DNA from 3 places in the Paenibacillus diazotrophicus genome. Region 3 is predicted to be linked to each of the others. Evidence: riboswitches for the same ligand, from Rfam matches in the RefSeq annotation. Region 3 holds a riboswitch; each other region holds the start of a gene.
What was found. Region 3 has a riboswitch for cobalamin ahead of cobJ (precorrin-3B C(17)-methyltransferase). Riboswitches for the same ligand answer to the same signal wherever they lie in the genome.
Positions count from the first base shown of each region.

Region 1: it holds a riboswitch for cobalamin, as region 3 does, so the genes downstream of both, ACAN54_RS18260 (anaerobic ribonucleoside triphosphate reductase) here and cobJ (precorrin-3B C(17)-methyltransferase) in region 3, are expected to answer to the same signal.
Region 2: it holds a riboswitch for cobalamin, as region 3 does, so the genes downstream of both, ACAN54_RS11435 (S-layer homology domain-containing protein) here and cobJ (precorrin-3B C(17)-methyltransferase) in region 3, are expected to answer to the same signal.

Region 1 is NZ_JBGJZN010000004.1:308,129-318,726, reverse strand. It holds partial or broken gene ACAN54_RS18280 (RidA family protein) at 1-169, opposite strand, end outside; partial or broken gene ACAN54_RS18275 (PA14 domain-containing protein) at 415-1,970, opposite strand; tRNA gene ACAN54_RS18270 (tRNA-Thr) at 2,740-2,811, opposite strand; gene ACAN54_RS18265 (MTH1187 family thiamine-binding protein) at 2,900-3,208, opposite strand; cobalamin riboswitch at 3,505-3,736, shown strand; gene ACAN54_RS18260 (anaerobic ribonucleoside triphosphate reductase) at 4,035-6,020, shown strand; gene nrdG (anaerobic ribonucleoside-triphosphate reductase activating protein) at 6,017-6,532, shown strand; gene ACAN54_RS18250 (ribonucleoside-diphosphate reductase subunit alpha) at 6,649-8,982, shown strand; gene ACAN54_RS18245 (ribonucleotide-diphosphate reductase subunit beta) at 9,224-10,255, shown strand; gene ssuE (NADPH-dependent FMN reductase) at 10,410-10,598, opposite strand, start outside.
Region 2 is NZ_JBGJZN010000002.1:34,302-44,899, forward strand. It holds gene ACAN54_RS11430 (GAP1-N2 domain-containing protein) at 1-2,107, shown strand, start outside; cobalamin riboswitch at 2,428-2,617, shown strand; gene ACAN54_RS11435 (S-layer homology domain-containing protein) at 2,907-5,078, shown strand; gene ACAN54_RS11440 (DUF4430 domain-containing protein) at 5,323-6,192, shown strand; gene ACAN54_RS11445 (energy-coupling factor transporter transmembrane component T) at 6,189-7,133, shown strand; gene ACAN54_RS11450 (ABC transporter ATP-binding protein) at 7,049-8,716, shown strand; gene ACAN54_RS11455 (ECF transporter S component) at 8,689-9,375, shown strand; gene ACAN54_RS11460 (methyl-accepting chemotaxis protein) at 9,571-10,598, shown strand, end outside.
Region 3 is NZ_JBGJZN010000006.1:219,439-230,036, reverse strand. It holds gene cobJ (precorrin-3B C(17)-methyltransferase) at 1-1,554, opposite strand, end outside; cobalamin riboswitch at 1,731-1,919, opposite strand; gene ACAN54_RS21945 (ArsR/SmtB family transcription factor) at 2,044-2,982, shown strand; gene ACAN54_RS21940 (DUF6171 family protein) at 3,119-3,394, opposite strand; gene ACAN54_RS21935 (alpha-N-arabinofuranosidase) at 3,408-4,904, opposite strand; gene ACAN54_RS21930 (5'-3' exonuclease) at 5,097-6,023, opposite strand; gene ACAN54_RS21925 (arsenate reductase family protein) at 6,179-6,544, opposite strand; gene ACAN54_RS21920 (RluA family pseudouridine synthase) at 6,705-7,751, opposite strand; gene ACAN54_RS21915 (cob(I)yrinic acid a,c-diamide adenosyltransferase) at 7,759-8,322, opposite strand; gene ACAN54_RS21910 (aspartyl-phosphate phosphatase Spo0E family protein) at 8,506-8,712, opposite strand; gene ACAN54_RS21905 (aminotransferase class I/II-fold pyridoxal phosphate-dependent enzyme) at 8,897-10,114, opposite strand; gene ACAN54_RS21900 (Lrp/AsnC family transcriptional regulator) at 10,128-10,598, opposite strand, start outside.

The sequences.
Region 1 (10,598 bases), on a different contig from region 3:
TGCAGCTTCCAGAGCCGCTTTGATATTTTAATATACCTGGTTCGTTTGCGTGTCCAGCTCCCCTGTCCCAACGACTTGGCCTTCCTTATTGAGGGCGACCTATCCGGATATATAGATCGTCCGCACACTTCTGACTTACCCTATTCGTGTACTAAAAGGATACCAGCATGGTTTCAGGATTAATGAATTTCACTCGTTCTCTTCTATAGAAACTTTTAGGCAAGCAAAAAAAGCGCGTCTACCGGAATTCCCGAAAGCCGCGCTACGATTGAGTTATCAAGGATGCTGACCATCAAATGTTGTTAGGATTATTACCTGAATGTGAAGTTATTGAAGTGGAGTCATCCAAAAAAGTAATATTTGGGGATGTGTTAGTTATTAAAGATGGTATTATGATGATTGATAATCACTGTATCAATTCAAATAAAAAGCCTTAGTAGGTATTACTTCTTTAATCATAAGATCGCTATCGGACCATGAAAGCTGGGCACGTCCATATGTCGGTCCATTGAAATATTCCATCTTTATGTCGTACTTCTTGCCAGCTTCCAGCCAAATTTGACCTCTCAACTCTCCGTCTCCTTGAGGGGACCAATGATCAATTCGTTATTGACCCAAAGTCTAGCACCATCATCTGAATAGATATAAAAATTATATCTATCTGTACGTTCCGGTAAAATTTTCCCAATCCACCGAACAGAATACGTCTCTGGATCAATTATCGCGTCCGGTGATTTTAAACCCCAATCAAAGTCAATATTTGAGTCTATCCGATCTAACTTTTTGTCAGTTAAATCATCGTTATTATAGTATTCTGCGTTTAATCCGTGTTGCTCCTCATCTGGGGATGGATCGTTTGGAGTATTATCTTGAACTTCTCCTCCTATTGCATATAGTTTCCCTTTGTTATCTTGAACGTAAATTGTTCCATCTGATGCAATTGCCGCACTAATTTTAGAACCATTACCTACCCAATCCAATGTGTATGACCATAATTCTTGACCCATCGAATTTATCGCTTTAACATTCATGCCCTCAACTATATAAATAATATTATTCACATCAATTAGAGGATTTGAGACTACAGAAGACGTGTTAAAAACCCACTTTAGATTTCCAGAAGAATCATAAGAATAAAGATTTTTATCCGGATGAGACACATATATTGATCCATCCTTACCAACTACAGGATCAACGACGTTCTTATTAAAGCTATTTGGTAATTCGCTCTTCCATTTCAAACTACCATCAGGATTAATTGCATGTATATATCCTGATGCATCGGTAATGTATATTGTTCCATCAATACCAATGGCAGGAACTGTTCCCACACCAAACTTACCGTTAAGTTTTATCTTATAATCCCATAATTTATTCCCATTCACAGAATTATAGGCAGATAGGGCGTTGGTACCACTAGATTTGAAATATAGTGTCCCATCATTAGATAAAGACATATCACTTTTATAGTATGTAGTTGGAGAAAGTCCTTTTGACCATTTCATTTTCCCATCAGGACTAAAAGCAATTAAAGCACTTGTATAACCAACACCCGCTGTGTATATAGTTCCGTCTCTACCAATTACTGGTTCATAGAAATAATTAATTTTATTCATAAAACTATCAGTAAATGAGCTTAGAACTCCAGTCACATTATTTATTTTCCAGAGAGAATAATTATTTTGCATTATAAAATTTTGATCAGCACTTATTACTGGCGATGTATAAAGTACACTATCTTGATTCGTAATCAATTTCCACTTCAGGCTCCCATCTGGACTTACAGCGTATATTTCACTGTCCCTTAAGGATGGCGAACCAGAACTTGTTGTAATTACAGTTCCTTCCCTATCAATTACTAACTGTAGATTACTGGCCGCTTTAGTTTGATACGTCCACTTAACATATGGATTTTTTGAGACTCCAGCATATCGTGAGTTATGATCCCAATTATAACCAAGTGGCTGCATTGCTTCTGCATCGTACATTCCTTGCTGATATCCTGCCCCTTGATTAAATGGAACGGATGATGCACTTGTAACAGTTGGATGCAAAAATTCTGATACGATTAATGCTGAGCCTAAAAGTACTTTAAGCCCATTCTTAATAACTGATTTCAACTAAACTTCCCCTTCCAAAAAAAGTATTTACTATGTTATCGACTTTATTTGGAAAAATCATAATATTTGATTAAAATCTCATTCATACAACACGCTTATACTTAACTTAAAAACAAAAAAATGCCTAAGACCCAATTCAGCAAAACAACTTAATTGCTCAAATATTGGCAATCCAATATGTAGCTGCATCGATCTCCGACATCTCGATCCAGGTACAATCATCGTTTTATTAGTTTAAAATTGCGGGTCATCTGCATAACAATACCTTTGTAAACATCTCCTTATATGGTCGAACAGAGTAAGCGTAACCGGAGAATTTCCAAGGAGTACTACAACGCAAGATCTATCATTTCAAGTTTTAGATTATGAGAAGTCTATCGCGAAAAAGCTTAGGGAGTTATGGAGGATTGAATACAGTACGTGAAAATCATAAGAATACCCGGTGCATAAGCACATCATCCCACATTAAGGGAAGAGTAACCCCCCCAAACTCAAGCCTCCAGATCTACCCGTTTTTTATCACAAGACTTTGATTAACACATAATCAGTCGGATCAATAAAACAAAAGCACGACCCCCGGGAATCCCGGAAAGCCGCGCCATGATTGAGTTATTAAGGATGCTGGTGAAGGGAATTGAACCCCCGGCCTACGCATTACGAGTGCGTTGCTCTACCCCTGAGCTACACCAGCTTAAAGCTCTTTTCTGTCAAACAAAATACATTATACCCCGTCTAGGGAAAAACGCAACCCATTCTATCACAATGCTAGTTAAACAGAACTATTCCGCCTGTAGCTTGCGCTCCACCGATTCCAGCTTGCTGCGGCTTGTGGAAGGCTTGTCGCGCCGGTCATCAATCTTGAGTGAGGTGGACACCCGCTGGGCTCCCGCACGAAAAGGGGATTCATGCAAGGCTTCGACTGCCGCAAGAATCCGTGTGAGCGGTCCCTCGATGATCGTGCCCATAGATGTCAACTCATACTTAATACCTTCCACTGTCTCCAGCACGCGCTGCATATCCGCCACGTAGCTGCTGAGACTGGTGCTGCCTGTACCAATCGGAATTACGGTTACTTCGCCAATTGCCATTCTGAAGCCCCTCCTATATAAAACTCGTTATATAATTCCCTGGTCCCTTCTATTGTAGCAACTCCCGCCTCCCCCCACAAATCCCCCCTAACATTTGGACAATTTATGAACCGGATTCGGCAAAATTTACACACAAGTTGTGGATTACCTGTGGATGAACTGTGGACGAATGCCAGGTTATCTGTGGATCATCTGTGGATCATTTGTGAGTAAACGGGTGGAACCCGCCCGGGGCGCGGACTCGCAAAAAAATGTTTACAAACACAATATATTGGGTTATTTTTATCTAGCGACAACAAAATATAGTGGAAACAGGTGCTTTGCTCTCTCAAGAGGGTTGAAGCTTAATAGGGAAACGCGGTGCAAATCCGCTGTGGTCCCGCCACTGTAACCGGGTGTTCTGCTGGCTTCTACAAGCCCTGCAGAACAGTATCTGGAGGCTCACGCCACTGAGGGCATCGCCCCTTGGGAAGGCGCCTCACAGGATTCACCGGAAGCCAGGAGACCTGCCTGTTTCCGGACACCATCATATACACCTGCGAGGAACAGGAGAGGTGTCCGCATGCGGCCTGCACCAGCAGATTCAGCCTTCCCGCCGAATGGGAGACAAAGGCTGCCGATACCTGAATGCGATAAGCATATCGCGCTCAGGTATCGGCTTCTGCGGGAAAGATTCTTTCCATGGAGACCATCCGCAAATATCCGGTTTTCGGCTATTTGCTTACGCATCCGGGCATTTTCCGCCGTCCTCGGCGGGAGATGCTTTTTTTTACAATGTCAGTCGTTATGTCAGAACGTTCTTATATACCGAGAGGAGAGCTATACAATGACGCTGCTGGAGAAACGGTACAATGTTGGACAAGCTGCACAGGAGGATCTATTAGAGGAAGTTATCCATTTGGGGCGCGATATCATCTACAGCCGGGATTTGGATCTATTGCGTGAGAACGCCAATTTGAACGGAGAGAGCTTTTCCGGCAAAATGAGCAAGTTCGGCAGTGAGTATTCCAAGTGGTATGCCCGTAACTTCACGATGCCTCCGCAACTGGTGCAGGCTACCCTCGACAATGTGGTGTATGTCCACGATCTGGACCAATACGCGATTGGAACCACCAACTGTATCTTTATCCCGTTCGACCGTCTTCTACGTGAAGGCTTCAACACCGGCAACGGCAGCGTGCGTCCTCCCAACTCGATTATGACTGCGATGTCGCTTGTGGCGATTATTTTCCAGTCCCAGCAGAATGCCCAATACGGGGGCGTATCCGCCAACAAGCTGGATTATGACCTGGCCCCTTATGTGACCAAATCCTTCGCCAAGCTGTTTCGCAAGGGACTCGAATATTTCGAAGAAGGACAAGCCGGGGACATTGCTGGCGAAATCACTATGAGCCGTGGTGATCTGGCAGAGCAGTATCCGCGCGCCTTCCGCTTTGCATCCAAAGAAACAGAAAGCGAAACGCTGCAGGCGGCAGAGAGCATGATACATAACCTGAATACGATGTCCAGCCGCTCGGGCGGCCAGATTCCTTTTACCAGCATCAACTATGGTACATGCACCTCTCCTGAGGGACAACTGGTGATCAGCTCGCTGCTGACCGCCACGATGAACGGGCTTGGCAGCGGCGAAACGCCGGTATTTCCAATCCAGATTTTCAAATGCAAACAGGGTGTGAATCAGCAGCAGGGCGATCCTAACTATGAACTGTTCCTCAAAGCCGCCGAATGCTCTGCCCGCAGACTGTATCCGAACTTTGCCAATCTGGATGCTCCGCTCAACCTGCAGTATTACGATCCGGCCGATCCGGATACCGAATTTGCAACCATGGGCTGCCGCACACGGGTACTGGGTGACCGCTTCGGACGCAACCACTGCTCCGGCAAAGGCAACCTGTCCTTCAATACGCTCAATCTGGTGCGGCTCGGACTTGCTTACGGCACGGCCACAGGCCGCCGCCTTGCCGCCGACGAAGAAGGCTTCTATGACGATCTGAACCATTACATGGACATTGCTCTGGAAGGGCTGCTCCACCGCTTCCGCATCCAGGCTTCCCAGAAGGCCAAAGCTTCCGACTTCATGATGCGTGAAGGCGTCTGGGAAGGGGGCCAAGCGCTTGCTCCCGATGATTCGGTTGGCGAGCTGCTGAAGCACGGCAGTCTGTCCATTGGCTTTATCGGAATGGCCGAGTGCATGAAGGCCATGTACGGCAAGCATCACGGTGAGGACATGGAGATCCATGCCAAGGCGCTCGCCATTGTCCGTCATATGCGGGAATACTGTGACCGCAAGAGCGAGGAGCTGAACCTCAACATCACGCTGTTCGCCACACCGGCTGAAGGCCTGTCGGGCAAGTTCACCAAGGTGGACCGCAAAGTGCTCGGGTCCATTCCGGGCATCACAGACCGTGAATACTATACGAACTCCTTCCACATCCCGGTCTATTATGAGCTGAGCGCTGCTCAGAAGATAAGCCTGGAAGCACCGTTCCATGAATACTGCAATGCCGGGGCAATCTCTTACGTGGAACTGAACGGGAATGCACGCAGCAACCCGGCGGCTTTTGTGAAGATCATCCGTTACGCGCTGGAACAGCAGGTCAGCTATTTCAGCATCAATCATCCCGTGGACCGCTGCTCGAACTGCGGCTACGAAGGCGTGATTGGCACCAATTGCCCTTCCTGCGACGCGCATGAGAACGATGTGCATATCCGCCGCCTGCGCCGGGTAACCGGCTACCTGACCGGCGACTACCAGACCCGCTTCAATGCCGCCAAGCAAGCCGAAGTAAGGGACCGCGTTAAGCATCTATGAACATATGCGGCTACTACCCGGAATCGATAAATGAAGGAGAAGGCATGCGGGCCGTCCTTTTCCTCAGCGGCTGCCGCCACCGCTGCCCGGGCTGCTTCAATCCCAAGACCTGGAATTTCAATTTCGGCGAGCCGTTCACCCTCCAGCGTCAGCGGGAGATCATTGCCGAAATAGCAGCGAATCCACTGCTGGACGGACTGACGCTGGCAGGCGGCGACCCTTTTTTCTCGGCAGAGGAGGCTGCGGGCTTCATTCAGGAGCTGCGCAGCGTGCTGCCCGATTATCCTATCTGGATTTACACCGGCTATACCTATGAAGAACTTACAGCAGCACCCGGCTCACCGGAATGGAACCTGCTGGCCCTGTGCCAGGTCGTGATTGACGGACGTTTTGTGGAAGAGCTTAAAGACACCACCCTTCCCTACCGGGGAAGCAGCAACCAGCGGATTATTGATATTCAGGCTAGCCTCGCCGATACCGAAATCGTACATTGGCAGCCGGCTGCCTTATAAATTCAGTTAACTTTCAAAGAGCAGGCCATGCCTTGGGGCGGGCCGCTCTCTGCGCTTATATACTTCAATTTGTGATATTGAAAATTAAACTCAAAAACGAAAGGATGTATGCACCTATGCCACAGCTCGTTGTGAAACCCGATAACCGCCAACTGGCTTTTGATGAAATCCGCCTGTCCGTATACGCCGACCGTATCCTCAATGGCCTGGATCAACTAAGCAAGGAAACCCTGATTCGCGGAGTGCAGTCCAAGCTGCGCCGTGACGAGGTTAGCGGAGAAGAGATCAGCAATGCTTTTACGATGAGCGCCCTTGAACTGGTGACCAAAGAGGAACCGGACTGGAAGTTCGCCGCTGCGCGTTCCCTCCTGACCTCCCTGTACAAGAAAGCCGCTGTCAACCGCCGCTATAAAGCTTACCCGGAAGAGCCTTACGGCGAGCTGTACCCGCTGATTACCGATCTGGTCAAGAAGGGTATCTACCGCGAAGAACTGTTGTCACACTACACCAAGGAACAGATCGATGAGCTCGGCGGCTGCATCGATTACACGCGCGACCTGCTGTTCGATTATATCGGCCTGCTGACGCTGTCAGACCGCTATCTGGCGCATGACTTCGACGGCCGCGTAATGGAGCTTCCGCAGGAGCGTTATATGATTATCGCGATGTTCCTCATGCACACCGAGCCGGAAGAGAAACGTCTGGATCTGGTTAAAGAAGCCTACTGGGCCATGAGCAACATTTATATGACCGCTGCCACCCCTACCATGTCCAATGCAGGTAAAAAAGTCGCCGGACAGCTCTCCAGCTGCTTCATCGACACTGTGGATGACTCACTCGAAGGCATTTTTGACTCCAATACCGATGTAGCCCGGCTGAGCAAAATGGGCGGAGGCATCGGCGTCTACCTCGGCAAAATACGGGCCCGCGGGTCCGATATCCGCGGCCACAAGAACACAAGCTCCGGCGTCATCCCTTGGATCCGCCAGCTGAACAATACTGCAGTCAGTGTAGACCAGCTCGGCACACGCAAAGGTGCTGTTGCAGTTTACCTCGATGTTTTCCATAAAGATATTCTCGCCTTCCTCGACCTGAAGCTGAACAACGGTGACGAGCGGATGCGTGCGCATGACGTATTCCATGGCGTCTGCCTGCCCGACCTGTTCATGGAAGCTGTGGAAGCACGTAGCCACTGGAACCTGTTCTGCCCTCATGAAGTGAAGAAGGTAATGGGCTGGAAGGATGCAAGCGGACGCGCGCTGGGTCTTGAGGATTTCTATGACGAGAAGCTTGGACAAGGCACTTTCCGTGAAAAGTATGCTGAAGCTACCGCTAATCTGGAGCTGTCACGCATCACGGTTCCAGCCATCGACATCATGAAGCGGATTATGAAATCGCAGCTGGAAACCGGCACCCCATACATGTTCTACCGCGACACGGTGAACCGCTCCAATCCCAACCGCCATCAGGGGATGGTCTTCTCCTCCAACCTGTGCACGGAAATCATGCAGAATCAATCAGCAACCGTTATCGAGAGTGAGGAACTGGTTACGAAGGACGGCCAGACCCGGATCGTGATCTCGAAGGTTCCTGGAGATTTTGTGGTCTGCAACCTGAATTCCATCCATCTGGCCCGTGCGATTCCGGCGGGTGTGCTGGAGCGGCTGATACCGATTCAGGTCCGCATGCTCGACAATGTCATCGACATCAATAATATTGAAGTACTGCAGGCACAGTACACGAACAGCCAATACCGCGCGGTAGGCCTCGGTACCTTCGGCTTGCATCACCTGCTGGCGCTGAAGGGTATCCGCTGGGAGTCCGACGAAGCCGTGGAATACAACAACCATTTGTATGAGCACATTAACTATCTGCTGGTACGCTCCAGCATGGAGCTAGCCCGCGAGAAGGGCCGCTATCCGAAGTTTGCAGGCTCCGACTGGGAGACTGGCGCTTACTTCACTTCGCGCGGCTATACCAGCGGCGAGCAGGAAGGCAAATATGTGACTACGGAGCAGTGGCGTGAGCTGCAGCAGGAAGTGGCTGCCGACGGCGTACGCAACGCCTGGTTGTTCGCGATTGCCCCGAACGGCTCGACCTCAATCATCGCCGGCTCTACTGCCAGCATCGATCCGCTGTACGAGCTGCTCTCCTACGAGGAGAAGACGACTTACAAGATCGCCAACCCAGCACCGGATCTGTCCGAGAAGACGATCTGGTATTACAAAACGGCGTTCCTGATTGACCAGAACTGGTCGATCCGCATGGCCTCGGCCCGCCAGCGCCATGTCGATCAGGGCCAGAGCTTCAACCTGTACGTGACGCCTGACATCAAGGCGACCGATTTCCTGAATCTGCACCTGAACGCCTGGAAGGGCGGATTGAAGTCTACTTATTATGTCCGGAGCCGTGCCTTAACTATAGAAGAGTGTGAGTCTTGCGCGAGCTAATTGTCTTAGTGCCCTGGGTAGAAAAACGGTGATATATTCGTCACTGCGAGATGTTTGGGCTTCCGGCCGCTGTTGTCTGCAGATTTCTTGATTTAGACCGCTGTTCGCGGTGGAAATCCGCAGACAAAGGCGAACGCTTCGCTCCTTCAGTTCCAAACTTCCGCTCCGTTACTACATCGCCGTATTCTATAGCCGGAGCACCACAGAAGATTAGCTGCGCAACATACAGGAGGGAAACAACATGCAACTACAAAAGATTTTTAATACCGAAGCCCCGAACCAGTCCACCCGCATTATTGACGGGGAATGCTCAGGGATTCTGAACTGGAATGATATCCGCATGCCGCATATGTACAAGCTGTACAAGGTGCTACTGCTGAACCACTGGATCGCCGATGAGATCCCAATGTCCAAGGATGCGCAGCAGTTCCCGCAGCTGGAAGCGGAAGAGCAGCGTGTGTTCAAGATCAACATCGCCCTGCTGGCGGTGCTGGATTCGATGCAGACGATGTTCGTAGGTGATGTGAAGCGTTATTTTACCGATTCTTCGCTGGAAGCTATTTCGGCAATTATCGGGCAGCAGGAGGTTGTGCACAACCAGTCCTACTCCTACGTCCTCTCTTCGATTGTCTCGGACAGCGAGCAGAAAGAGATTTTTGAATATTGGAAGCATGATCCGGTACTGCTGGAGCGCAACCAATTCATCTCCGACATCTACCAGGAGTTCCGGGATGCGCCTTCCAAGGAGACTTTTTTCCGGGCGATGGTAGCTGATTTGATTCTGGAGGGTATTTTCTTCTACAGTACCTTCGCTTTCTTCTACAACCTGGCCCGCGACCAGAAGATGATGGCAACCAGCCAGATGATCTCCTACATTCAGCGTGACGAGAATCAGCACTGCTACTTCTTTGCCGAAGTGTTCAAGCAGCTGCTGGTGGATTTCCCTGAGCTGAATACCAAAGAAAATATGGATTACGTGTACCGCACCATCGACCGCGCTGTAGAGCTTGAGACCAATTGGGGCCACTACACGCTGACCAACGTACGCGGTATAGATATGAACGAGCTGAGCGATTACATCAAATACACCGCCAACAAGCGCCTGACGCTGATGGGTCTGGAAAAAGCCTACACCGGCGTTGACGTCAACTGTATGCCTTGGATCAAGCCTTTCTCCGACGAAGCGCTGAACGCGACCAAAACTGACTTCTTCGAAGCCAAGTCCCGCAACTATGGCAAGGTTGGAGACGACAACGGGTTTGACGATTTGTGATTATTGCAATATAAAAAAGACCCCTTACCTCCGAAAATCGCCGGTAAGGGGTCTTTGCTATTCACCATGAGGCATTGCTGTACAGCGAGGCATTTTTCTCAGGTGAAATGCCTACACGATATGCCTTTTTCACACTCGGCTTCTTCTTGATCTGCTACTCTGCGGATTTGCGCGCCGCCTTATGCGCCGTCTCTTCCGCCAGCTCCGCAAGTACACTGTCCAGACGCAGCTTAAGCTCTTCAGCCAGCTCGACCACTCCCTGGTCGTTACGTACCGCCTGGGAGTCCACAGCGTATACCCCGCCCAGGATATGCCGGGCACCCAGCACGGACAGCACCGGCTT
Region 2 (10,598 bases), on a different contig from region 3:
TGTGGACCGCAAGTTGTCACTGGCACTCTACAATGAGCTGGCTGTATTCTATGAGATTGAACAGGGCAATGAAGCCTTATATACAGAGAATAAGAATGCTGTGCTTGGCGGCCTGCTGTCCTACCTGAAGCCGGAAGGGGCGCTGGAATCCCGGGTCCGGCTGAACGACATGTTCCTGGAGCGGTTTGACCGCGAATATGATCTGATCCGCAAGAACGGGATTCCGTCGCCGGAGATTCTGGAACGGTTCAAGGAGTATTTTGCGCTGCCGGGCCATAACTACCGGGTCAAAGTCATCGATTATTTCATTAACGGGATGCTGAATTGCCGGAACGCAGGCCGAGAAGATGTGCTGGCTGCGGCCTACGGTATAATTGAGAGCGATGATGCGCTGAGTGAGGATTTCTTCAAAAGAATACTGCCTCAGACGATCTTCCGCAAAGCGCTGTTTGAACCGTATCTGGAATCCAGACTTGCCGCGGCAGCCGGAACGGCAGATGTGCTGCGTATAGTAGCCCACTTCGGCCGGCTTCTGCCGGAGGTGCTGCAGCAGGTTTTTGTACGCGATATGGTTAAGGAATATTTGCTGGAGATGCTGCAGCGGGACAATGATCCGGTTGCTGCGGTAGCCATGGTGCATGAGTCGATCCAGAAGGCGGAGAAGGACCGGCGCAAAGGCGGCGGAATCCATCCTGAGGCCTTGTCGCTGCTGCAGGAGCTGGGAACGGCTGCTGACCGCTTCCTGCTGAACCGGATCTCGCTGGACGAGCTCTCCTTGGAGCAGCTGCTGGAGATTTCTTTCCTGCGCTACCGGGATACGGCAGACTGGCAGCCCCCGCTGGATGCTATAGCGAAGCGTAAAGCTAATGCTCTGCGCGCTGCGTACCGCTGGTTCGGAGAGGAGAAGCCGGATGAGGAGATTTTTGCCGGGTTGTCTCCCCGAGAGCTGGATGATGTGCAGCTGCTCGGACGGCGCTGGTTGAAGGAATCGCACAGTATTGAGCCATTCGAACGTGTGCCATTGGCCTTTTATCATAATAGTGAGCGGCAGGATGGACCGCTGGATTATGAGACGCTGATGGAACTGCTGAAGCGCAAGGCGGGCGGGGATAAAGAGACGATCTACCGTTTCCTAGCCTGGTCGCAGGGCAATCCGCTATTTTCGATTTCGAATAAAAAGCTCTGGCCCGGGTATCGCCGGGCCGTTCTGAAGTACTTCCTGAACAGTGACCGCGAGGCGTTCAAAAGCCGCGAATTCCGCAAAAGCTATGCCGCCGCCGCAGGCCCGGCACTGCAAAATGTATACAACGAAGCGCGCTCCCAGCTGGCTTCGCCGCTGGCGCGGTGGGTTAGCCGCAGCCGATTTCAGATCCTGATCTCCGGCAGCATCCTGGGTATCATACTGATTATTGCCATCATCGCAATGAGCATGCTGCGCGGCAGCGGGGATACCGCTGCGCCGGCTGCGACCCTGAGCCCGGTTCGGGGCACCACCACGGATGCGGGGGGACAAGTTCAAGCCCCAGCCTCTGTACGGCTTGCCGGCAGCGGGAACGAAGGCAGCGGAACAGCAGGCGGCGGAAATGAAAACGCCAAGCTGGTGTTCAGCTTTGCCGATGAGGCGGATTGTATCGCATTCAAGCCGGCGCAGATCATTGTGATGTCCGGTAACAACGTTACGGACACTTACAAGGTTGTAGCAACTGCGAGCAGTTGCCTGGCCGCCGGAGCTGACGGCGGGACTGGGGAAGCAGCCGCAGGGAACAGCGGCGGCGCTGGTGAAGCAGCCTCAGGGGACGGCGGCGGCACGGGTGAAGCTGCCGCAGGGAACAGCGGCGGCATGGGTGAGGCAGCCGCCTCCCCGACAGCGGGAGCTTTGGGCGCGGGAACTCCTGCGCCCGTATATGAGGTGACGGTGGAGCTGGAGTCTGGAGCGAAGCTGGCGGAAGGTGATGTAATCACCGCCGGAGGCTATACGCTGAAGCTGCAGGCTAGTTCGGAGAGTACTCTGGATAGTACTCCAGATAGTAATCCAGATAGTACGCCAGAGGCTACAACTGGGATCGAGCCTACTCCTTCAGCCAGCCCGGGGGCGGATGGGAAATAAACAGCAGATTAGATTCTGTTATGTATAAGAAGTCACGGAAATTTTATTCCTATTCTGCTGTACAGAATACAATCAACCTGCAAATGCTGGTTCTCACTGGCAGTTAAGAATAACTAATTACAATCCTGAACTGCGTGATATGCCGTACTAGCCCGGTATATCACGCTGTTCAGTTTTTTTTGAAGTGAAGGGATAGGGGCGGCACAGAATTGAAACAGCTTGTCTATAGACATACAGGGAAATAGTAGATATGATTATGAATATTAAAATTTAATAAGCTTTAGAAAAAGGTGCGGATTTTCTTAGAAACGAGCTCTGCCTTTATATGGCGGCAAAGCGGTTTCTTTGTATGTAATCTGCTTAAAAGGGAAGGCCGGTGTAAGTCCGGCGCGGTCCCGCCACTGTAAATGCGGAGCAACTCTTGAAATGCCACTGTCTGCTGTTAGGATGGGAAGGCAAGGGAAGCAATGAAGCATGAGCCAGGAGACCTGCCTTTTTCGCTGTTGTTTCTATTCTTCGGGGGTAAGAATGCGGAACAGGTGCAATACAAGCAGACGGCTGCTTAAGAGTAATATCGTATAGCCGCCGCGCATTTTGTATCCTTCCCCGGCCGCCCTGTACAGGGCGGTCTTTTATGTGAATATAAGGATTTATACGCATCACGCCATTGATTATCCTTATATTTCCCGCAGAAACGGATACCGTCCTTATAAGGACGGCGCAGCCGTATCTGCTTGTGTTGCCGCGCCTAGCGGAGGACGAAGGCTTCATCCATTTTATCCAAAGAAAGAGGTTAGCTATGAAGAACAATCTATCATCCAGGTTTACACGGCTAGGTTTGATCGTAATCATGCTGTTCGCGGTTCTGGGAGCGGCTGTAGCTCCGGGAGGACAAGCTTTTGCGGAGACGGGTACTGCAGCTGCCGCGAACTCCGGAAGTGCCGCCTCAACTATAACTGCAAAACAGGCAGCCAGCGTAGCTGATGCGGTCTATGCGACTTCTGAGTTTGTGCTGAAGAACGGGGTACAGTCGGATTGGCAGGCCATCGGCCTTGCCCAAGCCGGTTACAAGGTCCCGGACAGCTATCTAAAAGCACTTGAAAGCAAAGTAACCGCAGCCAAGGGCGTATTCGCCAGAGCTACGGAATATGCGCGGATTACGCTTGCCGTGAAGGCACTTGGAGGCGATCCGGCTAATGTTGGCGGCTACAACCTGATTGAGAAGCTGTACAATAACGATAAAATCACCGGCCAGACGCTGAACAACGCAGCTTATGTGCTGCTGGCTCTGGATTCCGGAAGCTATAACATTCCTGCTGATGCCAAATGGACACCGGCCAAATTGCTGGCGGAGATTCTGGCTAAGCAGAATACAGACGGCGGCTTCACCCTGACTACGGGTGCAAGTGATCCGGATATGACGGCGATGGTGCTGACGGTGCTGGCTGGACATAAGGATGATCCGGCAGCGAAAACCGCCGGACAGCGGGCAGCAGCCTGGCTCGCTACCGCACAGGATAAGAATGGCGGCTACGGTGACAGCAGTGAAAGTGTTGCTCAGGCGATCATCGGACTGTCTTCCTTTGGTGTAGACCCTACGGGAGCGGAGTATACCCGTGGTAATGTGAATCTGATCGGTAAGCTGCTGAGCTTCAGCACAGCCGGCGGCGGGTTCACCCATACGGCTGGCGGAAGCTACAACCAGCTCTCAACCGAACAGGCGCTGGAAGCGTTGGTAGCTTACAGCCTGTACAGCACAGGCGGCAAACTGTATGATCTCAGCAGTGCGCCTGTGAAGAATCCTCAGGTTCTCGTGTCCGTTGCCATTGAAGGACCGGGTGGAACCCTTGGAGAGGGCACTGTATATGCAGGCAATGTGCTTAATGCGCTGGAGAAAGCGGCAGCGCAGAAGGGTGTGGCCCTGGTTAACGAAGCAGGCAATTACGTGACGGGGATCGGCGGCGTGACTGCCGGTGCTTTTGGCGGCTATGACGGCTGGATGTATGTGGTAGCCCGCGGCGGAGCGTGGATTTATCCAAGCGTAGGCATGGGCGATTTTACCCTGGAGGCGAATGACCGCGTACTCGTCTATTATGGCGGGGATAACACACAGGTGGTGGAATCCGTGACGGTATCTCCGGCACAGCCGAAGCCGGGACAGGATCTCACGGTAAAAGTGACTCAAAAGCAGTGGGTGTGGAATGAAAAGACCTTCACCTCCGATCCGGTCACATCACCGGCCTCCGGTGTGCAGGTAACCATCGGCGGTAAAACGGCTGTTACGGATGCAGCGGGTAATGCTATTTTTGCCGGCGGTCTGCCAGCGAATAAATATACGATTGTCATTACAGGGTATCTCAAAAACAGCACACCTGCGGTAGTCCGCTATTCGCAGCCGCTGACCGTGGCGTCTGCTACGGCGGACCGTGCTGCTTTTACCGATGTGAAATCGATCTCCCCTTGGGCCCTGGAGTCCGTGTATACGGCTTATGACCGCAAGCTGATGGACGGTGTCAGTAAGAACAGCCTTATATTTGCTCCGAAGCAGAAGATTACCCGGGCTGAGTTCGCGGCGCTGCTGCTGAGACTGACCGGCAATGAGCCGTCCCCGGCATCTGCTGCCCAAGCTTTCAGTGATGTTAAAGCGAATGCATGGTATTATGGAGCAGTGAATAAAGCGAAGCAATTGGGTATTATTAGCGGAGTAACAGGAACAACCTTCAAACCGGACGGCCTGGTTACCCGCCAGGATATGGCTGTGATGATGATGAGAGCGTTCAAGCTGGATGCTGCTTCTGCCGCGGCCGGAGCCGGTAAATTCACCGATGAAGACCAGATTAGCGGATACGCAGTAACTGCGGTACGCACTGTGACCGGACTTGGGCTTATGACAGGAGCGGGCGGGGAATTCAATCCTTCCGCAGCTGTAACTAGAGAAATGGCTGCAGTTGTGGCTGTCAGATTGCCTTAATGGAGTTGGAAAGCTTACCAGCAGGATGGTATGGGTGAATGGAGAAGCTGATAGATTACGCTGCGGGTGCCTGACCAGCTGATGGAGAATTCCTGCAGGCCCGGGGAAGGGCACGTTCAGCAGCAGGGAGTCTGATGCTCCCAATTCGCTTGTATAGATTTAGAAATCATAAGGTGTATGGACGGAACGGGGAACAGGCTGACTGCCCCCGTTCTTTTCCCTTTTTGTGGAGGTGTAGAAGGTAATGTTCAGTCTATCAAAACCAGGGCGGCGGAAGCTCTATCTGCTGCTTCCGCTCCTGACATCACTGCTGCTTGCCGGCTGCTCCCAGGCGCAGCCGGATTCCGCAGGCGGCGGACCTGTGCCGACCGCCGGTTCCCCGGCCGCGGCGTCTGCGCGGCCTGAGGGCACGGCCATACCCTCCGCTCCGGCGGACGGCATGGCCGCTTCAACCTCCGGCGCAGCATCCGCCGGAGCAGAGGCAGGGGCGGCGGATGCCACGCCGCCCGCTGACCCGGACGGCGCGGGCACAGACCGCGCGCCGTCAAATGCTGCGGGCGTAACGGTTACGCCCGCTCCGGCGTCTGCTGCGGCAGGCACGAAGCAGCCTGCCGCAGCGGCGTCATCGGTCGCTGCAACGCGCCCGCCGGCCACCGCCGCGCCAGCATCCGCCGGCAAGCCGGCGCCGACTCCGGCAGGCACGAAGCAGCCTGCCGCAGCAGCGCCATCGGCCGCTGCAACGCCCCCGCCGGCTACCGCCGTGCCGGTGAATGCGGTGACGCTCTCCATTGTCGGAGACAAGGAGCACGGGACGATTTTTGCAGCAGCCGATGTCGAAGTTAAGGACGGTGAGAGTGCGCTAGAGCTGCTGAAGCGCATCACCCGTAAGAATAAAATTCAGATGGAATATCAGGGAGCCAAAAGCTTCGCGTATGTGGAAGGAATCGATAATCTTTATGAGTTTGACCATGGGCCGGAGAGTGGCTGGATGTACAGGGTCAACGGTGAAATTCCCGGCAAAGGTGCAGGTAGTTACACACTGAAGCCGGGCGATACCGTGGAGTGGCTGTATACACTTGATCTCGGCAAGGATGTGGGAGCGGGTGTGCAATGAACAGCGGCTTTCGTTCGATGCACCCTTCGGTAGCGCTGGTCTATTATGCAGGGCTGCTTTTATTCGCCACCTTGCTGTTCCATCCCTTGTTCCTGGCAACGGAGATTGCCGGAGTAACGCTGTTGCTGGTGCTGCAAGGTCAGGGTCGCGGGCTGCTGCGCGGCCTGCCTTTTTATCTGCTGATGGCCGGTTCGGTGGCGGTACTGAATCCCTTGTTTTCACACAGGGGGGCGCATATTCTGTTTTATTTTATGGATCAGCCGATTACACTGGAGGCCGTGCTGTACGGGCTAATGATGATGATGGTGCTGCTGGCTGTCTTTATTCTGTTCATCTCTTACAATTACACGGTTACCACTGATAAATTCATGTACCTGTTCGCTAAGGCTGCACCCCGGACGACTCTGCTTACGCTCATGACCATGCGTTTCGTGCCATTGTTTCAGCGGCGGTTGCGGCAGATCACCCTGATCCAGCGGATCCGGGGAGTAGATACAGGCAAAGGCAGCCTGCGCTCCAGAATGAGGGATGGAATGACGCTGCTGAAGGTACTGCTGACCTGGTCGCTGGAGGAGGCGCTCCAGACGGCGGATTCCATGAAAGCGCGCGGCTATGGTACGGCCAAACGCAGCACGTACAGCATATTCAAGCTTGATTTGCAGGATAAGCTGGTTCTGCTGGTGCTGACAATCAGCGGCTTCATTACACTACTCTGCTGGCAGCAGGGTTACGGCACACTGGAGATTTATCCCCGCATGAAGAAGATGGATTATGGCTGGCAGGATGCAGTCATGTATGCCAGCTTCTGCTTGTTCGTGCTGACCCCGTCGGCCCTGGAAGGAAAGGAGAAATGGTTATGGAGATCCTCGCAGCGGAACGGTTATCCTTCAGCTATCCCGAGGAAGGCAGGGACTCGCTTCATGAGCTCTCATTTACGGTAGAGGAAGGGGAATTTGTGGTGCTGCTCGGCCCGTCAGGCTGCGGCAAAACCACACTCCTGCGCCATTTGAAGCGCGAGCTTGCTCCGGTGGGTAAGGTTAGCGGGTCAATCGCTTATAGAGGACAGCCTCTCGCGGATCTGCCTGCGGAACTGGCTGCAGGAGAGATCGGGATGGTGTTCCAGAATCCTGATGCCCAGATCGTGATGGACACGGTATGGCATGAGCTGGCTTTTTCGATGGAAAATATGGGCTATCCCCCTGCGGTTATGCGCAGCAGGCTGGCGGAGATCGCTGGCTTGTTCGGGCTGGAGCCGCTGCTGTACCGGCCCATACATGAGCTCTCCGGTGGTCAAAAGCAGCTGCTGAACCTGGCCTCTGTCCTGCTGCTGCAGCCGAAGCTGCTGCTGCTGGACGAGCCGACCTCACAGCTCGATCCGGTGGCTGCACGGGAATTCATCCAGACGATTCACCGGTTGAATGAGGAGCTGTCGGTGACGATAATCATCAGCGAGCACCGCCTGGAGGAAGTGCTGCCGCTGGCTGACCGGGTGCTGCTGTTGGAAGAAGGGGAGCTTCGGTTCCAAGGCACGCCCCGTGATTTCGTGCTTCAGGCCGGCAAAGCACCGGACCCTGCACATATGGCCTATTTACCGGCCGCCTCACGTCTCTTCCTCGCGCTTGAACCGGAGGCGGTATACACACCGCGGGAGAAGACCCCGCTGACCGTGCGGGAAGGCAAGCGCTGGCTGCATGCTCTGGACGGAATAACGGAAGGCGAGGTTGCGGCTCTATCTACAGCCTCTATCCAGATTCCTCCGGCCGAGCCGTTGCTCAGCTGCCGTGAAGTGACCTTCCGCTATACTAAAGACGGGGCAGAGGTGCTCAAAAAGCTCTCCTTATCACTGTACCGGGGAGAGCTTCTGGCCGTAATGGGCGGCAATGGGGCCGGAAAATCAACGCTGCTGCATGTCCTGAACGGTCTACTTAAGCCCCAGCGCGGCAAGGTCACACTGGAGAAAGGCATTACCAGCGGCTTTCTGGCCCAGAACCCGCTGCTTTATTTCAGCTATGACACGGTTCAGGAGGAATTGGAGCATATGGCAGCGTATGCCGGGCTGTCCGAGGAAGAGGCAGAACGGGAAATATCCCGGCTTCTCGAAATCTTTCTGCTGGAGAATCTTCTGCTCAGCCATCCGCATGATATCAGCGGCGGTCAGCAGCAGAAGCTGGCGCTCGCCATGGTTATGATGCTCGGGCCGGACATTTTGCTGCTGGATGAGCCGACGAAAGGACTTGATCCCGGCGCCAAAGAACGGCTGGCTGCCTTACTTGGGAACTTGCGCAGTCAAGGAGTCAGCATTGTCCTGGTGACACATGATGTTGAATTTGCTGCAGGGTATGCCTCGCGCTGCGCGATGCTGTTCGACGGGGGGATAACCTCTGAGGGAGCCCCGGCGGAGTTTTTCAGCAGTAATTATTTCTATACGACAGTGGTCAACCGAATGGTGCGTGATCTTCTGCCGCAGGCATTAACGATAGAGGATGTGATGACAGCGTGGTCCGCTTTCGCTTCCCGCTCTTAATTGCACTCGGATTGTTTGTGGCTGGGCTGGCGCTTACCTCTGCGCTGAAAGACCGCCATTATATGCTGCTAAGCCTTGTACTGCTGGCGGTGACTCTACTGCCGCTGTTCATTAGACTGGAACGCCGTCCGCTTGAATCCAGAGAGCTTGTGCTGCTGGCAGTACTCTCCGCGATCGCTGCGGTCAGCCGGATTCCTTTTGCTGCGTTGCCCAGTGTGAAGCCTGTATCCGCCATTGTCATTCTGTCAGCGTATGTCTTCGGTGCTGAAGCTGGCTTCATCATCGGCGCGGTGGCTGCACTGGTGTCCAATATCTACTTCGGGCAGGGGCCATGGACACCCTGGCAAATGTTCGCCTGGGGGATGGTCGGCCTGACGGCAGGCTGGTTGCGGAATACCTGGTGGATGAAGAAAAAGGGCGGAATGCTCGCCTTTGGTTTCATATGGGGTTTCTTGTTCGGCTGGATTATGAATATCTGGTATCTGATCAGTCTTCCTGACGCATTCAGCTGGGCGTTGGTCACTGCCGCATATGCATCCAGCTTTTATCTGGATCTGGCCCATGCCTTGTCCAATGTTTTTTTCCTGGCCATTCTCGCAGGAGGCTGGACCAAAGTGCTGAAGCGGTTTCGTAAAAAGTACGGGCTGCTCCAGGAATGAAACTGGAGTAATAGGTGTACCAGTCCCGGATTTTCAGGTGCACCCTGCTTGGGATAGCGGTTTAGTCCTATAGTCACAAGACGTTCTATATTGTTATCTTTTTCGACAAATTTCACACTCGAAATATCATACCTTCGACCTTAATCTCCGATAAAATAGGTACAGCAAGATTGGGAGAAGGCGGGAACAGGAAATATGAAACATCTTAAGGTTAGACATAAAATGGGTTTGCTGGTGACGGTTTTTGTGATCCTGCTCTTTGCAATTGGAGCTAACGGCATGCTTACCACCAATCAGATGGCTGACAGATCGAAGGAAGCTTACATTCAGAATCTGAAGCCGCTCTATCTGATTACAGAAATACGCGGAAACAACCGTGCGATTGAGTCGTTCCTTCTGGAGAATCTGCTTACCAGGAATGATACCCGTAACCAAGAGCTTGCCGCAGCCATCCAAAAGAAGATTAATATAAACAATACGCTGATTAGTCAGTTGAAGGCCATCTCCTTTGGTAATAAAGAAATTTCCAATAAAGTCTACGAATATCTGACGCTGCTGCCGGATTACCGGGCACAGCGTGACAATATCATCAAGCTTGCCGGCAAGAACTTCAACAATGAGGGATATCAGATATTTTCGGGTACCAGTTTCAATGAATCACGGAAGACCATGGTAGGTCTTCTTGAAGATGCAGCCGCTCTGTTGGTGCAAGAGGCTCAGGACCATAATGAAACGACATTGCAGAATGCCAAAAGCTCCATGGCAAGGAGTATTATTCTGATCATGACAGCGGTGCTTCTGTGTGCAGGCATCAGCTTCATTCTCTTAAGGCTGATTACCAAGCCGCTGGGAGAATTACAAATGCTGATGAAGCGTACAGAGACAGGAGATCTTACCGCAGCAGCCTCCTATGACTCGAGAGACGAGATCGGGCAAATTAATCGATCGTTCAATAGGGTGCTGGAAAGCCTGAAGCTGATGATGCAGGGGGTTTCGGAGAGTGCTGAAATGCTGTCAGCCTCCTCGCAGCAAATGAGCGCCAGTGCAGAGCAGACTGCCCGTGCTTCGCAATTCATCGCTGAAACCTCCAGTGGTATTGCCGCCGGGTTCGAGGTGCAGACGGAGACCATTGAACGTACTGCGCAATCCGTGCAGGTGATGGTGGAGGATGTTGCTGCTGTCGAGCGGAGCAGCAATGAAATTTCCGGACTCCTGCTGGATGC
Region 3 (10,598 bases):
AAAGCAGGCCTCGACGCTTTTAAAGGAGGTTCTTTCCCAGAGCAGACGGGTCAGCTTGAAGAGGTCGCTGTTCGCATCCGGGTCACTGCCTCCGCGGCCCATGACAAGCACGATAGTATCTTCATCTGTGATCTGGTCCTTTTCCTCACTCAGCACAGCCGCCGTCTCCTGATTGCTGCTATCCGGGTGCGCAAAGTGGCTTTGGTGTGCGCGTACGATCGCATTATTAGTGATGTCTCCAGATTGCGCCCATTGTTCTGAGGTCTGAATCGGCCGCGACAGCGCCATAGCTCCTGCGATGCGGTCTAACAGAATTTCCGCTGCTCTCTCCTGCACGCCAATAGGCCGGCCATATATAAATTCCACATCCGGATATTTCAGCTTCGCCTGATCCAGGGCCATCGGAATATCCAGCTTGGAATGTCCCGCCGCGAATAAAATAATCGGTACAACATAGACCTTAACGGCTCCTCCCCGGACACATAGATCTATGCCTTCGGAAATGGATGGAGCCGACAACTCGATAAAGCAGGTCTCCATGATATACTCCGGCCTCCGGTCAGCCAGCAAACGGGTAAAGTTCCGCAGCTCCTCATTCCCCTCTTCCACACGGCTTCCATGTCCTACTAGCAGCACCGCCGGCTTCCGGCTGGCACCTTCCGGGTTCTGCAAAAGCACGGGTTCAGATTGAATCCCGCTCTCCTGGTCACCGCCAGCCAATGCCGCCAGCGACCAAGGTTCTGCTGCGGTCCGCAGCCGTTCATGCGGCTTCAATACCTGCGTATCAGCGCCAAGGCAGTACTTGCGCTCATAGCCGCGTGGTGTAACTAAAAGGCCTTCATAGACTATGGTAGCTGAATTGCCGACGATTACAGTCGAGAGCATGCCGATCTCATGGTTCAGCATATCCTGGAGCGTTGTGACGATGGTCTGCTGGCGGTCACGGTAGGCGCTTTTTACGATACCGACCGGAGTGGCAGGGTCCCGGTAGCGTAGCAGAATCTGACGGGCTTCTTCAATTTGGCGTGTCCGCTTCCCGCTGCGCGGATTATAAAAGGCAATTACAAAGTCAGCCATTCCTGCTGCTTCCACCCGTGCCGCAATGCTCTCCCAAGGCGTAAGATGGTCACTCAGGCTAATCGTACAGGAATCATGCATAATCGGTGCTCCCAGCAGCGAGGAGCAGGATTGAATCGCCGAAATACCTGGAATCACTTCGACCACTACACCTGTGTCAGGTTTCCAGCCCCGTTCGATCAGCACTTCATAGACCAGCCCCGCCATTCCATATACACCTGCATCTCCGCTGGAGATGACAGCAATGGTCTGACCGTCCTCTGCCCGGCGAACCGCTTCCCGGGCCCGGCTGACCTCCTCGGTCATGCCTGTTCCGACAATCTCCTGATGCCGCATCAGCGGCCGGACCAAATCCACATAAGTGCTGTAGCCGATCACAGCCTCACTTTCTTCCAGCGCCGCCAAAGCCCGGCCCGTAATATGCTCCATTGCACCGGGACCAAAACCGATAATCAGCAGCTTTCCTAGTCTGTTCATTCTTGTTCCTCCATCCTTGATACAGCTTCGGTACTCAAAGCAAAAACTCCCGCCTTGTGGGGTGGGAGGTACATGTACGTATTCAGATCACAAAAAGAAGGCAGGCCCGCCGCCAAAACAAGCAGTGCCCCCTCATCTGTTCATCCATTCGTACACCGCTCCTATCCGCGTAGAGTCGTGTGTGCGCAAACAAGGTAGGTCTCCTGGCTCGGGATCATTGCCTGGCTTCGTCTTCCCCGGAGCTATCACCGAGTGACTTGTTGAAGCCGGCTCTTCCTTACAGTGGCGGGACCGCTCGGGAGTTGCACCCGATTCCCTGTTATCCCTTGATATCAATCAAAGGCACCTTGTTTCGTCGCTGATTCATCCTGTACATCATAGCGGAGACCGCTCACGCATGTCTGTGATAAAAGTGCAGCGCATGAAGCTTGTAAGAATGTCACTTGAGTAATATAATTATTAACTATAACGCTGTATCGGAGGCTTTTCATGAAACTTGATCTTACTGAAGAATCCCTGCCGGTGTACGAAGCATTATCCAGCTCTGTTCGACTGCATATGCTCCGTCTGCTTGCCGTCCAGCCCATGAATGTCAAGGAATTAGCCGGAGCGGTGCAGCTCAGCAGTGCGATTATGACCATGCATGTGCGTAAGCTGGAGGCTGCCGGACTTATCAGCACCCATATGGCTCCCGGACGGAGCGGCTTGCAGAAAATCTGCACAATAGCCGTGGACAATGCCGAGATTTTGTTCCCGGGACAAGGTAAAACAGAGCGTAAACGCCACCGTAAAGAGATCCCCGTCGGGCATTATTCCAATTTCCAGATCGAACCGACCTGCGGTCTGGCTACCACGGAGCAAATCATCGGCAACTTTGACGATCCGCGTTATTTCTGGGATCTCGAGCGGATGAATGCCGGTATTCTCTGGTTTGGCAAAGGATATGTCGAATATAAAATCCCTAACTTTCTGCTGTCCAGCCAGCAGCCGGAGGAACTGGTCATTACGATGGAGATTGCCTCGGAAGCACCGTCCATTAATAATAATTGGCCTTCGGACATCACCTTTACCCTGAACGGGCACAAGCTTGGCTACTGGACAAGTCCCGGCGATTATGGAGACAGGCAGGGCAAATACACACCATCCTGGTGGCCCGCCCTCACTAATCAATACGGATTGCTCAAGCAGCTGAGGGTTACTCCAAAGGGTACTTTTATGGATGGCCATAAGCTGTCCGAGGTTACGCTTGAACAGGTGGGCATCCGCAGCAAACAATGGACGTTCATGCTGTCTGTGGAAGAAGACGCCGAGCATATCGGGGGTCTAACCCTCTTCGGCAAAGGGTTCGGCAATTATAACGAAGACATGCTGGTAGATTTATATTATACAGATATGCCAGACAGCAATGAGTCGGCAGGGTCTGCTTAACCCCCATATACGCACAAAATAAAGAAACCCCGAATTCCGCAGTTTATCAAACTGGTGGAATTCGGGGTTTCTTGGCTTAGCCAGGTTTAGCAATCGTTATACCGTTACAGCATGGCCTGGCGATAGTGTACCTTGTCTATTCGTTAACCGGCTGCCACAGGCCGCCCCCGGGAAGCGGACAGCCCCTTGCCTTCAAACGGGCAACAACCGGTATGATGCAGCCGCAGGCGGTGCAGGTTACCCCATCCTGCAGTTTGGAGCAGGTACTGCAAATAGCGACCCGCTCCGCATACAACGAATCTGAAGCGGTGTTACCTTCATTGAACATCGAGGATGCCAGAATACGGGCGATCTGTGCATCTGTGACCTTATAGTCGTCCCGGCAGCCTTTACAGGAAGAGGTTGTGGCCATAGCAGTACTCCTTTTATGCGTTCGGTGTAATCTCCAGTACCGTTACCGACATCGCCGGCAGCTCCACAGTAATCGTATCGCCTTCCAGCTTGAAAGCTGTGAACGGCTGCGGAACGACAGCTTCCGGCTCGCTGAACGAGTTGTGGGCATCGATCGTTGCCCCGGCCAGAGTTGTACCGGTAATCTGAACCGCTTGGCCGGCGAGTCCGCGTAATTCCAGTGGAAGTACTGCTGCGGCCGCATGATTCAGGTTACAGAGGCTGACATGAATCACTCCCTCTGCCGTTACCGAAGCTGAGGCGGATACTTCCGGAATCTCCTTACCATCAAAGCTGTAAGATCCGCTCTCCAGTGTCAGATCGAGCAGTTCTGCATCCTGATGCACCTTGTACATATTGAATACATGATAAGTCGGAGTGAGCAGCATTTTCTCGCCTTCGGTAAGAATGACAGCCTGCAGCACGTTAATCGTCTGGGCAATGTTCGCCATACGCACACGGTCGCTGTGGTTGTGGAAAATGTTAAGTGTCAGTCCGGCAACCAGCGCATCGCGGATCGAATTCTGCTGATAGAGGAAGCCAGGGTTCGTTCCCGGTTCCACATCATACCAGGTTCCCCACTCATCAACGATCAGGCCGACTCTTTTCTCAGGATCATATTTGTCCATAATCACACTGTGGCGGGATATCAGTTCTTCCATGTGCAGCGCCTTTTCCAGTGTCGTGAAATATTCAGAAGCTTCAAAGCCGGTAGCCGCACCCTTATGCTCCCAAGTTGCACCGGGAACCGTATAGTAATGCAGTGTGATGGAGTCCATAAACCGGGTGGCTTCGCGCATTAGCACTTCCATCCAGTAATAATCGTCCGAATTCGGCCCGCAGGCGATCCGGTGAATCTTATTGTCTCCATAGTTGCGGACATAGGTCTGGTACTGCCGGTACAAATCTGCGTAATACTCAGGACGCATATTGCCTCCGCAGCCCCAGTTCTCATTGCCTACGCCAAAATACTTGACGGCCCACGCTTCTTCGCGGCCATTCTTCGTGCGCAGCTCAGCCATCGGAGATATACCGTTAAAGGTCAGATACTCTACCCATTCAGACATCTCCTGCACCGTTCCACTGCCTACATTGCCGTTGATATAAGGCTCGCATTCCAGCATAGCGCACAATTCCATGAATTCATGCGTCCCAAAATGGTTGTTCTCTACGGCGCCGCCCCAATGTGTATTGATCATCCGTTTGCGTCCTTCGCGTGCTCCAATGCCATCTTTCCAATGATATTCATCAGCAAAACATCCGCCCGGCCAGCGCAGCACCGGCACCTTGATCTCCTTAAGCGCTTCCACAACATCATTGCGGATGCCTCTGGTGTTCGGAATCGGTGAATCTTCTCCTACCCAGATGCCTTCATAAATGCAGCGTCCCAAATGTTCGGAAAAATGCCCATAAATATTCCGGTTAATCGTTCCCTTGCGGATATCCGTATTCAGTACAACACGCTGAGCCATTTCAATGCCGCCTCTCTTAAATTAACATTTTTATTAATCATTTAATATTCATATTAACATTATAAAGGGCTTGCTTCTCATCCGTCAATAACAAAAAGCGCCTCTTAAGCCGTTAACGGCTCAAGAAGCGCTTTGGGTACAATCCATATATTTGCTCAGTCAATCATCATGCTGGACAGAGGGGATTAAGCTTCACCCTAGATCCCCCAGCTCGATCTGCACAATGCCCCGCTCATCTTTCACCGTTCCTACCAGATGCATCAGGCTGCCGAACTCCAGCTCCTGGAATTTGCGGGCTGCGTTCTCGCGCTGCAACTCCCACAGGCATTCCGCAAGGGTACAGACTACAGGCACATCGCAGCGGATTTCCGCCAGCTCACGTGACAGATGAAGCATATCGAGATCAGCTTCGATTTTGGCGCGCACCCCTTTGGGTAACAGGTGAAGATTCTCGATCACGCCTTCCACGGTACCATATTCTGTCAACAGCTTCAGTGCGGTCTTCTCTCCAATGCCGCGCACGCCAGGATAATTGTCGCTGGTATCGCCCATAAAACCCTTCAGATCAATCACCTGGGCAGGGGTAAGTCCTCTTTCTTCGAGCAGTTCGGCCGGATCGTACACTTTGTAGTTGGAGCGGCCTTTTTTCATAATCACGACCTTAACGCTGTCACTAACCAGCTGCAGCATATCATGATCCCCTGTCAGAATGTAGACCTCGGACTCCCCGCTGTAACAGGATGCAAGCGTGCCAATGCAGTCATCCGCTTCATAGCCCACCAGGCCGATATTCGGCACACCCAGCTCAGCCACCACCTCTTTGACGAGATCGAACTGTGGAATCAGCTCCAGCGGCGCATCAATCCGGTTCGATTTGTAGCCGTCATACTTCTCCGTGCGGAAGGTCCCTTTGCCCATATCCCAGCAACAGACCACATGTGAAGGCTCAAACGTGCTCACCGCATCGAAAAAATACTGCAAAAATCCGTACACCGCATTCGTCGGCATTCCTGCCTTAGTCTTGCGGATATATCCTCCATAGGCGGTCGCATAAAAAGCCCGGAACAGCAGAGCCATTCCGTCGACGATCATTACCCGGCTCTTTGTTTCTGAACTCATGTGTAACCTCTCCTTGTATCTTCATATTTTGGGGTTTGCAGCGGGAGGCCGATAAATAAGCAACAACTTCGCTGCGATGTTTGATAGGAATTTCATCAGCCGTCTATCCCCTGGTTACTTAACCCGTTACACCCGCGGCGGATGTTAAGCAAGAATCATGCCTGGCTCCAAGCAGCAGCGTACTGTTCTTCCTTAAAGCCTACAGTAACCTTCTTGCCGTCAGTGACAATCGGACGTTTGATCAGCATACCATTGCTGGACAGCAGTGCTAACTGCTCCTCTTCACTGAGACTGGTCAACTTGTCCTTCAGTCCAAGATTCTTATATACTTCTCCGCTTGTATTAAAAAACTTCTTCAGTTCCAGCCCGCTGTCCGCCACCAGATCACGCAGCTCAGCCACTGTTGGCGGCTGTTCGGCAATATGCTGCAGCTCCAGCTCGTGGCCAGCTTCCTTAAGCCATTTTACAGCATTGCGGCAAGTACCGCATTTGGGATATTGATAGACTTTTAAGTGACTCATTAGTTGCTCCTTCGGTAAAAGTTAAAGGTAATAGGCAACGCTTAACAACGGCATTTCTGCCGTTGTCTTCTCTCAAAGCAGCCGGCTCGCTCTCAACAACGGCATTTCTGCCGTTGTTTGCGTTAAGAGCAAGAGCTTCCTCTTGCCCTTGACACTGATGCTACTCCCCGGCCGCATCCCGCTGCAGTCTCTCCTGCAGCAGCGCCAGATCCGGTGGAAGTGGCGCTTCAAATACCAGCTCTGTGCGTAGCACAGGATGCTGAAAGGACAGCCTAACCGCATGCAACGCCTGGCGCGGAATAGACGCATCCAGCTCCGCTACCCGCTCCAATTGCGCTTCCTCTTCCGCATCCAGCCCCGCAACTTGCCCCAGTTGCGGATGCTCTTCCACAATCTGCGACTGAGTATTCACGGCCAGCAGCCCCGCCTTGGCGTAAAGCGGGTGACGGTACATCCCGTCACCAATCAGCGGGCAGCCGATGGAGCCCATATGCACCCGGATCTGGTGGGTGCGGCCGCTCTCCAGCTTCAGCTCGACCTTTGCCGCGCCGGAGTACACCTCCTTGACCTCATAGCGGGTCAAGGAAGGATAGCCATCCGGCGTTACGATCCGCCGGTGCGGCTCCGCCGGGTCGCGATCGATCGGGCCGTCGATATCACCGCTCGGCACAGCAGGAACGCCATGCACCCAGGCGTTGTAACGCTTGTCCACCGTTCCGGCAATCATCTGCTCGGAAATATGCTGGTGACTGTATGGATTCTTCGCAATCACTAGTACGCCCGACGTCTCCTGATCCAGCCTGTGAACGGGGCGGAAGCGGAATTGCACACCTTTTTGCGCCCAGTAATAGACAACTCCATTCGCCAGTGTGTCGGTATAGTGCCCATGGGTCGGATGCACAATGATTCCAGCCGCTTTGTTCACAACCAGCAGATGCTCATCCTCATAAAGGATTTCAAAAGGGATCGGCTGCGGCAAAATATCCTCTGATGTCTCCTGCTCCATGCGGATCTGCACGTTATCGCCCGCTGCTACCCGCACGCTGATATAGACCCGTTCCCCGTTCAGCATAATGCCCTGTTCCGTCATTTTGAGCCGGGACAGCAGCTTGCGGGAGACATCCATCCGCTTCTGCAGGATGGTCTTAAGCAGCCAGCCGTCCTCAGACTGCGGCACTTGATATGAAATGGGTGAATAATAGCTCATTGTCATATTAGTTGCGGAATACCTTTTTGCTCCGCACATATTCTACATCAGCAATCCCGAGACGTGTGTTGGCCGTGCGGGCCAATGCAAAAAAGTAATCCGACAGCCGGTTCAGATAGATCACTGCCTCCGGGTTGATATCTGCACTCCGTCCCAGCGTAACTGCACGCCGTTCCGCGCGGCGGCATACGGTACGGCAGACATGCAGTACGGATGATAATGTGCTTCCTCCCGGCAGAATGAAGCGCTCCAGTACCGGATTTTCGGCCTGCAGCGCATCAATCCAGCCTTCGAGGCGCTCAGCCATCTCACTTTTCACCTTATATTTGTTCTCGCTTAGCTTCACAAAAGCAAGATCCGAGCCGCAGTCGAACAGCTCATGCTGAATCTCCAGCAACTGCTCCCGCACATCTTCGAACTTCTCATCCTCCATCAGGCTACGTGCCTGGCCGACAAAGCTGTTCAGCTCGTCAATCGTACCGTAGGCCTCGACGCGTACATCATCCTTGCCTACGCGGCCGCCAATAACTGATGTTTCCCCTTTATCCCCCGTACGTGTATAGATCGCCATTCGTTTTCTCCTCCTGCCTCTTGAATCACATATTCTTAGTTTAAACGCTCCTATGCAGATAAGGCAAACAAAGTTCGGCATTTCTGACATGTAAATAACTCCCTGAACCGGGGTTATGAGCTTAATCTTCTGCTACAAACAAAAAAGGGACCCGGAGGTCCCAAACAAAGAACATTCGCAGCTTCAGCGTCTGCGGGAATGCCCTCTCATATATTCATTAATCTTCAGGTCCAGCAGGCTACTGACTTCGATCACATTAGCCGAAGTGAACGAATTCTCCTGTACAAAAAGCTGTTCCATTCTGCTTCGGAGAACACGGATTTCATCTTCCAAAGAGAGTCTGTGTGCGTTAATATCGCCCTTGGGGGGCCGTTTACCGCTTCCGGTCAAACATTCCCCGCCATAGGAAGGCAAGTAATAATCGGCGCTGAGCACAATCATCCCTCCTAAATGTATGTTCAGAGAAGAAAATCCATGTAAGTACTAACACAGGGGTTTCTTGTCCTCAGAGTAAAATAATACCATACATTATAAAGATCCGCTATAGTCCGATTTACTTCATCTTGTAGTCTGATTACACGCGTTCACGCTCTAATTGTGAGACAAATGCCCCTATCCGCTCAACGGCTTCATTCAGCTGGGAGACGGAAGTGGCGTAGGAGCAGCGGAGATAACCTTCGCCTCCAAGTCCAAACACACTGCCGGGAACTGCGGCTACCTTATACTCAAGCAGCAGACGCTGGGCAAACTCGTCGGAAGTAAGTCCGGTGCGGCGTATGCTTGGAAATGCGTAAAATGCGCCTTGCGGCTCATGGCAATCCAATCCGGCATCCCGCAAGCCTTTGACTATCAAGCGGCGGCGCTGGTTGTAGGAATCGGTCATCCGGTCCTTCTCCTCCATACCGTTGGTTAACGCCTCCAGAGCGGCCACCTGGCCCATGGAAGGGGCACACATAACAGTGTATTGGTGGATCTTCAGCATCGCAGAGATCAAGTCCGGATGTCCGCAAGCATAGCCCATTCGCCAGCCGGTCATGGCAAATGCTTTGGAGAAACCGCTGACCAGAATCGTCCGGTCGATCATTCCCGGCAATGAAGCGAAGCTGACATGATTGCTGCCATAGGTAAGTTCCGCATAGATTTCATCAGAAATTACGATGAGATCATGCTTTTCTACAACCTTGGCAATAGGCTCCCAGTCTTCACGGCTCATAATCGCACCTGTCGGATTGCTGGGATAACAGAGAATCAGAATTTTGGAGCGTGGGGTAATCTTGGCTTCCAGCCCCGCTGCGGTAAGCTTGAAATTGTTCTCCCCGAACGTTTCAATGCCGACAGGAATCCCGCCGCCAATCGCGGTAATCGGAGAATAGGAAATATAACAAGGCTCAGGAATAAGAATCTCATCTCCGGGCGAGATCAAGGCGCGCAGCGCCAGATCAATGGCTTCACTGCCGCCCACTGTGGCGATGATCTGATTGGCCGGATTATAATCAACGGCGAAACGGTTGTGCAAATATTCGGCTATTCCCTCCCGAAGCTCCGGCATACCTGCGTTAGAGGTATAACCTGTAAAACCTCTCTCCAGCGAATATACGCAGGCTTCCCTGACATGCCAGGGCGTCTTAAAGTCCGGCTCACCGACCCCAAGTGAAATAATATCTTTGCTGCCTGCCGCCAGATCAAAAAACTTGCGGATGCCCGAAGGCTGAATCTGCTGAACCAGCGGTGCCAAATAGGAACTCATCGATTTGCCTGTATCTCCGGTATGCTGACTATTATTCGTGATCATTTGATTACTTCCTTTACGGAGATATCATGAGACGGTTGTCTTCCTCATGCTCTTCAAAGATGATACCGTCCTGTTTGTATTTTTTGAGCGTAAAATTGGTTTTGGTCGAGAGTACCGCATCAATCGGAGACAGCTTCTCGGATACGAAATTAGCGACATCCCGCAGATTCCGGCCTTCTACTTCTACTAACAGGTCATAGGCTCCCGACATGAGGTAGACCGATTTCACCTGGGGATACAAATAGATTCGTTCAGCAATCCCCTCAAAGCCCCGGCCCCGTTCGGGTGTAATCTGTACTTCAATCAGCGCTGTAACCCGCTCATCGTCCACCTTATCCCAATTCACGACGGTGGCATATTTAACAATGACATGGTCTTTTTCCATTTGCTCAATCACTTGCTTGACGTCGTCTTCTTCCGCTCCCAGCAGCGTTGCCATCAGTGCTGTAGAGCTTCGCGCGTCCTCCTTGAGCAGTTCCAGCAC